Regions from separate parts of the Bacillus sp. S10(2024) genome, predicted to be linked through region 2. Evidence: a T-box and tRNA genes for the amino acid it is inferred to sense, from the RefSeq annotation. Region 2 holds a T-box; the other holds one or more tRNA genes.
The links. The T-box of region 2 lies ahead of ileS (isoleucine--tRNA ligase). A T-box ahead of a tRNA ligase gene usually reads a tRNA of that ligase, here a tRNA-Ile.
Positions count from the first base shown of each region.

Region 1: it has a tRNA-Ile gene. The T-box ahead of ileS (isoleucine--tRNA ligase) is inferred to sense a tRNA for this amino acid. The anticodon was not compared.

Region 1 is NZ_JBFLUR010000002.1:2,811,768-2,815,965, forward strand. Features, by position in the region: gene AB1280_RS14370 (DUF3965 domain-containing protein) at 1-908, opposite strand, end outside; gene AB1280_RS14375 (CBS domain-containing protein) at 1,219-1,638, opposite strand; tRNA gene AB1280_RS14380 (tRNA-Glu) at 2,404-2,475, opposite strand; tRNA gene AB1280_RS14385 (tRNA-Asn) at 2,477-2,551, opposite strand; tRNA gene AB1280_RS14390 (tRNA-Ile) at 2,555-2,631, opposite strand; tRNA gene AB1280_RS14395 (tRNA-Trp) at 2,642-2,712, opposite strand; tRNA gene AB1280_RS14400 (tRNA-Thr) at 2,716-2,791, opposite strand; tRNA gene AB1280_RS14405 (tRNA-Phe) at 2,816-2,888, opposite strand; tRNA gene AB1280_RS14410 (tRNA-Asp) at 2,899-2,974, opposite strand; tRNA gene AB1280_RS14415 (tRNA-Met) at 2,977-3,053, opposite strand; tRNA gene AB1280_RS14420 (tRNA-Ser) at 3,082-3,174, opposite strand; tRNA gene AB1280_RS14425 (tRNA-Ala) at 3,193-3,268, opposite strand; tRNA gene AB1280_RS14430 (tRNA-Pro) at 3,284-3,357, opposite strand; tRNA gene AB1280_RS14435 (tRNA-Arg) at 3,367-3,440, opposite strand; tRNA gene AB1280_RS14440 (tRNA-Leu) at 3,444-3,532, opposite strand; tRNA gene AB1280_RS14445 (tRNA-Gly) at 3,547-3,621, opposite strand; tRNA gene AB1280_RS14450 (tRNA-Leu) at 3,658-3,738, opposite strand; tRNA gene AB1280_RS14455 (tRNA-Lys) at 3,756-3,831, opposite strand; tRNA gene AB1280_RS14460 (tRNA-Gln) at 3,841-3,915, opposite strand; tRNA gene AB1280_RS14465 (tRNA-Tyr) at 3,921-4,004, opposite strand; tRNA gene AB1280_RS14470 (tRNA-Val) at 4,021-4,096, opposite strand; rRNA gene rrf (5S ribosomal RNA) at 4,101-4,198, opposite strand, start outside.
Region 2 is NZ_JBFLUR010000002.1:1,551,243-1,555,440, reverse strand. Features, by position in the region: gene AB1280_RS08025 (GW domain-containing glycosaminoglycan-binding protein) at 1-707, shown strand, start outside; gene AB1280_RS08020 (hypothetical protein) at 943-1,179, opposite strand; T-box leader at 1,386-1,627, shown strand; gene ileS (isoleucine--tRNA ligase) at 1,697-4,198, shown strand, end outside.

The sequences.
Region 1 (4,198 bases), 1.3 Mb from region 2:
ATTTGCTGTGGAACTTGAATCATTTCAAAAAATGGAATGTATGATAATAATTTCCCTATAAAGTTCTCATATTTTGTTATAAACTCAAATGACATATGTTCCATCATCTCTTTTATAACAAACAAATAATCATCAATATGAGTTGTTTTTAACGGATTCAGACGATCAGATATTTGTGCAATCACTGCACGCTGACATGCTATAACAGCACGGCTTGGTTCATAATATGTTAAGAAATCTGTACATTTTCTATATTTTCTTAATAAATCTTGCGTGTATACATCACAAATATATGTATTACAATATTTTGCCAACTCCATTAAATTTTCATCTAACTGCTCTTTTGATAATCCCTTTGCTTGTTTACAAAGAAACAGAAACATAAACTCCATCATTTCTTTATGAGACAAAAGTGGCTTATACTTTTCAATACACTCCACATTAAACTTAATTCTTTCCCAAATAAACTCATCATTACTCTCTAATTCCGTAACCTTTTGTTTTATAATTAAATAATTCCAAGCGACTACTTGTGTAAATACATCCCATGATTCATACTCTAACGATGTTTGTACGAATTCCTCTAATCCCTCAGCAACCATAAAAGCATAAGCTTGTTGATACCATCCTACTTCTTGACATAAACGAATAATTCGAACCAAAGTTGGCATTTCATCTTTATGAAACTTCGGCAGATCATGTAATTTTTTCATTCCATATAAAATAAAAGGAATTAAATTTTCTTTTTTATAAAATTCTTTTTCTTTCCAAGCCAGAATAGTTCGTTCTTTTCCTTCTCCCTTTGGATACTTTGGTATAAGCAAAGAAAATAAATCCGCAAAATTTTCCGGCTCTGCATACGCATCCGTAACCAAGTTCCAATTAGGTCCAGGTCGCATAATCGTCATATAATTCCCCCCCCATTTTCTATATGTATGATAAAATATTTGAATGCTATTAAACTGATTATTAATATATTCAAAAAAACATATAATACTTATATTTATTAGTATATCATGATTTTCATATGTTAATAGTTGTTAATAAAAATTTCAAAAGTAATTCACATAAAATATAAATTTAATCTGCGGGAGATCCCCCCACAGATTATGAATTAAACTAATGGAGCGTATGTTGACAGCTTATCCTTCACTACATCTTTGCTTTCAGATGAAGCATTCCTGCCCTTAGCAAACAGAATAAAAGTATCCCTTCCCTTTAGTCTGTATGCTCTGATATTTCACTTAAGGCAACGCCTGCCTGATCATCTGCATATTTAGTTGTTGCTAAATCACCAAGTGATAGCATTCCAACAAATTGCCCATGTTCAACTACTGGCAATCTTCTTATTTGGTAACGTGCCATTAATTCTGTTGCTTTTTCAATAGCGTCATCAGGGGACACGGAAATAATTTGTGTTGTCATAATATTTGTGATTTGATTGGAACCTGGATGTTTTTCTGCAATTCCCCGCACAACCAAATCACGGTCTGTGACAAGACCAATAACCTGATTATTCTCTACAACAGGAATCATTCCTATATCTTCTTCTTTCATTTTCACCGCTGCTTCATAAACGTTATCTAGTGGCGTACATTGTACAATATTCGTGCTCATCAATTCTCGAACAGTTGTCATAAATATATTACCCTCCTTTACACACTTTAGCATTTCCAACCCCCTTCATTTCGATTCGCCAGTTTCTTAAAAGATAAATGAGATACCATCTCTCATTTATAATTACGCTTTATCAAATGTAGAGAGCGATCTAACCTAAAATCCCAATTAGATGTTTAAGTGGTGGGTAGTTGACCTACTTGCCATAAAATGCAAAATAAATTGGATATTGACTACTACAATGACCAATTCTAAAAACATTAGAATTGTGGGGGGAAAGTATAAACTTTATCGTTCTTCATAAAGAAAACGACTCGTTAAGATACAGAGTATAAGTAGGACGGGGTTAGTAAAAGAAATACTTTATACCGTAAAATATTTATGCAACATTCCGCTGTACAAACTTAAAAGTGAATTAATATAGTTCCATTTTGAGTATAACTAAAATAATCCATTAGTTAAAATATAATGCACTATATTCTTTCCTAATTACACAAAATCATACAAAATCCTTCATTATTTATAATAAAAAATAAAATATTTTATAATATGGTAAAAATATACTTATTGTTATAATAACGTGAAACGACCATCAGTAGGGTTTCTTTATTCGCTCTTCTCATTCTTACTGCCCAAAAGTAGTCGAATAAACATATGTATAAGGAGATCATTAATCAAAGAAGTAATTATATTTGTTATAACAAATATAATATATGGAAGGTATAATTTATAATATTATTTTTCTTTAAATAAAAAGAGTCAGCACCATGCTGACTCTTTTTATAATGACCCGTACGGGATTCGAACCCGTGTTACCGCCGTGAAAGGGCGGTGTCTTAACCACTTGACCAACGGGCCATGGCTCCGCAGGTAGGACTCGAACCTACGACCGATCGGTTAACAGCCGATAGCTCTACCACTGAGCTACTGCGGAATATGGTGGGCCTAAATGGACTCGAACCATCGACCTCACGCTTATCAGGCGTGCGCTCTAACCAGCTGAGCTATAGGCCCATATTTCTTACAGGGGCAGTAGGAATCGAACCCACACCGGAGGTTTTGGAGACCTCTGTTCTACCTTTAAACTATGCCCCTAAGTGGTGCCGGCTAGAGGACTTGAACCCCCAACCTACTGATTACAAGTCAGTTGCTCTACCAATTGAGCTAAGCCGGCTAGTTTACAAAAAAAAAAAAATGATGGCTCGGGACGGAATCGAACCGCCGACACGAGGATTTTCAGTCCTCTGCTCTACCGACTGAGCTACCGAGCCTTTATGTAAATGGCGGTCCCGACCGGGGTCGAACCGGCGATCTCCTGCGTGACAGGCAGGCATGTTAACCACTACACCACGGGACCATTGGTTGCGGGGACAGGATTTGAACCTGCGACCTTCGGGTTATGAGCCCGACGAGCTACCAGACTGCTCCACCCCGCGATGATATAATATTCTTTTAAATAAAAAATGGAGGAGGTAGAGGGATTCGAACCCCCGCGCGACTCTCGCCGCCTGTCGGTTTTCAAGACCGATCCCTTCAGCCGAACTTGGGTATACCTCCATATATATAAAGCTTTAATGGTGGAGCCTAGCGGGATCGAACCGCTGACCTCCTGCGTGCAAGGCAGGCGCTCTCCCAGCTGAGCTAAGGCCCCATTGTTTTAAAACTATCGGGAAGACAGGATTTGAACCTGCGACCCCCTGGTCCCAAACCAGGTGCTCTACCAAGCTGAGCCACTTCCCGTTAATAAAGCGCGCCCGAGAGGACTCGAACCCCTAACCTTTTGATCCGTAGTCAAACGCTCTATCCAATTGAGCTACGGGCGCATATGGTGCCGAGGGCGGGGGTCGAACCCGCACGGTGGTCACCCACCGCAGGATTTTAAGTCCTGTGCGTCTGCCTGTTCCGCCACCCCGGCGTCATATTGAAAATTGGAGCGGAAGACGGGATTCGAACCCGCGACCCCAACCTTGGCAAGGTTGTATTCTACCACTGAACTACTTCCGCAAAACATATATGACTTATTGCTTATTTAATTGAAAGTGCGGGTGAAGGGAGTCGAACCCCCACGCCAAAGGCGCCAGATCCTAAGTCTGGTGCGTCTGCCAATTCCGCCACACCCGCATATTACATTTTAAAAATGGTGAGCCATGAAGGACTCGAACCTTCGACCCTCTGATTAAAAGTCAGATGCTCTACCAACTGAGCTAATGGCTCTTACTTAAATGGCTGGGCTAGCTGGATTCGAACCAGCGCATGACGGAGTCAAAGTCCGTTGCCTTACCGCTTGGCTATAGCCCATCAAATGGTGGAGGGGGGCAGATTCGAACTGCCGAACCCGAAGGAGCGGATTTACAGTCCGCCGCGTTTAGCCACTTCGCTACCCCTCCGACATGAAAACTTATATGGTGGAGGATGACGGGATCGAACCGCCGACCCCCTGCTTGTAAGGCAGGTGCTCTCCCAGCTGAGCTAATCCTCCATTTGCCTGGCAACGTCCTACTCTCACAGGGGCAAAGCCCCAACTACCATCGGCGCTAGAGAGCTTAACTTCCGTGTTCGGTATGGGAACGGGTGTGACCTC
Region 2 (4,198 bases):
CTTATCATGTGGAAAATAATCAAGGTCATACAGTATGGACTAGACCTTACGGAATGCAAAATGCTTCATATGTAGGTTCGGCTTCAGACTTTACTAATAAAAACTTGAATGTAAAATTATCTATAAACTATAACGGTGTAACATGGTATGGTTTTAAAAATTCTAGTGGTAATTTAAATTGGATAGATAGTAAAGCGGTTGTAAAAGGTTCTACTTACCCATATTTGGATGTACCAATTATTAGTCAACGTGATCCTTATATTCCATCAAGAAATTTAGTATCCGGTTGTGAGATAACATCAGTAACGATGATGTTACAATATGCAGGTGCGAATGTAGATAAAGTTCAACTTGCATACGAAATGCCGTATTCTAGTTTTGATCCAAATCAAGGTTTTGTAGGAAATCCTTTTGGTAAAGGTTGGACTATATATCCTCCAGCTTTAATGGATTTAGTACGTAAATACACTGGTAGTGCAATAAATCTAACTGGTTTAGAAATAAAAAGAAATTTAGACGACGGGAAACCTGTTGTCGTTTGGATGACTATGCATGGTTTTACAGTCCATGCTATTACGCTTGTAGGGTATGATGAAAGCTATTTTTATTATAACGATCCTTGGACTGGTGAGAAAAATGCGTCTATGTATTGGTCTGACTTTTATAACAATTGGTCTACACAAAATAGACGAGCTATTTCATATTAAAGTATTGGGTAGAGTTTAAAGAATAACTCTACCTTTTTATATGGATGTATAAAAACAAAAAAGGTTGGTTTCAATAAGTATTTCAACATAATAAATTTCGTTAAGGTGTTTCTATAGAATGTCTTCTTTATGGCAAAATAAATGCCCCCTTGTTTGGTTATCTCAAGCAAAAACTACTCTTAGTAGGTGTCCAAATTTATTAGGGGGCTAATGAGGAAATAAAAATATCATATATTTAATTATCAAAAAATCCTAATGCATATTTTACTCCTTCATGGATATCGGTTGTTTCGTATCCTGCTAATTCTTCATTGGTAATTTGCATTTTCACATTATCTAATTCGTAACCACTGTCTAAATCAATATTCAACAGAACCTCATATCCATCAGTAGTAACGTTTGTTTCTATAATGCTGAAGGTTTGAATCGCAGTACCTGTTTCGTATTCGATTGGTTCTAAAAAGTCCGACATAAAAACACCACTTTTCCTGATAATAACCATGTTTGGTTCTTTCAGTAGTTTAACCATGCGACATGCTGTTATTCGTGTAACGTTCTTAAAGATGTAGAATAAAAAAGTAGTAAAGATAAGAATATAATAAATTCAACTCGGAAAAAATTCTAAATTAATTGACAATTGGTGTTGTGTTGGAATAAAATAACTGTTAATAAAAGTATACAAATCTGATGACGAGAACGAGTAAAATATATCACTGTTCCCCAGAGAGCCGGTATCTTGCTGCAAGCCGGTGTTCGGTATATATTTGAAAATCATCTCCGAGGAGTCGAGCTGAACATAGTAAGTTCGAACGGTTGTCTACCGTTACAAGGAACGCGTATGATTGTACGTTGCTGAGTGCTATTGATGAACGATTAATCAATAGAAGTAGGGTGGTAGCGCGGGTAAACCCGTCCCTAATGATAGGGACGGGTTTTTTGTGTACTTTTAATTATTTCTTAAGGAGTGATTGTAGATGAAGAAGGTAGATGTGAAAGAAGCAGCTGTAAGGAGAGAAGCGCGAATTCGTAAGCAATGGAATGAACAGGATACCTTTATGCAATCGATTCGAAATCGTGAAGGTGCACAATCTTTCGTATTTTATGAAGGACCGCCAACTGCGAATGGACTTCCGCACGTTGGGCATGCCCTAGGACGGACCATTAAAGATTTGGTTGCAAGATATAAAACGATGACAGGATATAAAGTGCTGCGTAAGGCTGGATGGGATACACATGGATTACCGGTGGAATTGGGCGTTGAAAAGCAGCTCGGTATTTCTGGTAAACATGATATTGAAAAGTACGGTGTAGAAGCCTTTCTGGCAAAGTGTAAAGAGAGTGTATTTACGTATGAAAAGCAGTGGCGTGAATTTACAGAAAGTATTGGTTACTGGGTTGATATGGGTACGCCGTATATCACGTTAGATAATTCTTATATTGAAAGTGTTTGGCATGTTCTTGGAACGATTCATGAAAAAGGATTGCTGTATAAAGGTCACCGCGTTTCTCCTTATTGCCCAAGCTGCCAAACGTCATTGAGCTCACATGAGGTGGCGCAAGGATATAAAACAGTGAAGGATTTAAGTGCAACAGTTAAATTTCAGCGTACAGATCGGGAAAACGAGTATCTTCTCGGCTGGACAACAACGCCATGGACGCTTCCAGCTAATGTAGCACTAGCTGTTCACCCAGAGCTGGAATATGTAAGGGCCCAGCAAGGGAATACGATTTATATTGTTGCAAAAGAGTTAGCGAAAGATGTACTGCAGCAAGATTATAAAGTGTTATCTGTTCACAGGGGAAGGGAGTTAACGGGGATTTCTTACGTATCGCCATTTCAATTTGCAGAAGTCACAAATGGTCATTGTGTAGTAAAAGCTGATTTTGTCACAGCTAATAGCGGTACAGGAATTGTTCATATCGCCCCTGCTTACGGAGAAGATGATTATAAAGTGGTTCAAGAAAATGATCTATCATTTGTTAATGTTATAAACGAGAAGGGAGAGTACACATCTGATGTTCCTTTTTTACAAGGGAAATTTGTAAAAGAGTGTGATGTTGAAATTGTTCGCTATTTAGCTGAGCATGGTCTTCTTTATCATAAGGAGAAGTATGAGCATAGTTATCCGCATTGTTGGCGCTGCGACTCACCGCTACTTTATTATGCAAATGAAAGTTGGTTCATTCGAACAACTGCGTTAAAGGAGCAATTTTTACAAAATAATAATGAAGTAACATGGCATCCAGAACATATCCAACATGGCCGGTTTGGTAACTTTTTAGAAAACATGGTGGATTGGAACATTAGCCGGAAACGATATTGGGGTACACCGCTAAATGTATGGGAATGTGAAGCTTGTTACCATCAATTTGTGCCGAAAAGCATTGAAGAATTAAGAAAATATGCAATTGGAATGGTTGATGAAAATATTGAATTGCATAAACCATATGTAGATAAAGTGAAAATTAGTTGCCCAAAATGCAGTGAAACAATGAAACGTACGCCAGAAGTAATTGATGTTTGGTTTGATAGTGGTTCGATGCCATTTGCTCAGTATCATTATCCATTTGAAAATAAAGAGTTATTTGAAGAACAGTTTCCAGCGGATGTGATTGCTGAAGGAATTGATCAGACGCGCGGTTGGTTTTATAGCTTACTTGCGGTGTCTACTCTATACACTGGAAGAGCGCCGTATAAGCGTGTATTATCACTTGGGCATGTGTTAGATGAAAATGGGCAAAAAATGTCAAAAAGTAAAGGGAATGCGTTAGACCCAGTAGATTTAGTAGAGAAATTTGGAGCGGATGCTTTGAGGTGGGCGCTGCTTGTAGATAGTGCGCCTTGGAATCCGAAACGATTTTCAGAACGAACTGTACAAGAAGCAAAATCAAAACTCGTTGATACGTTGTTAAATGTGTATAGTTTTTACGTATTGTACGCGGAGTTAGATGGATACAATCCAAAACAGGAATATCGTACAAAGAAGACAAAACTGGATGAGTGGGTATTATCAAGGTTGCATAGTACGATTCAAAAGGTAAGTATAGCTTTAGAAGATTATCAATTTACAACAGCTGCACGTGAAATAGCATTATTAGTTGAAGAAGTAAGCAATTGGTATGTAAGACGTTCGCGCAATCGCTTTTGGGCGTCTAGTATGAATGCTGAAAAAGCGGCAGCATATGCTACACTTCACGAAGTACTTGTTACGCTTAGTAAGCTGCTTGCACCGTTTACACCATTTTTAGCTGAAGATATTCATTTCAATTTAGAAGACAGCAGTGTTCATTTGGCGGATTATCCAGTATGTGAAGAAGCGCTAATTCAAAAACAGCTTGAAAGAGAGATGGAAGCTGTTTTACAAGTAGTTGAGCTTGGACGTAGTATTCGTAATCAACACACATTAAAAGTAAAACAACCATTAACAAAATTAGTTGTATTTGAGAATACGAAGCGAGAAATGGATTGGAATTCTTATAAAGAGATTGTA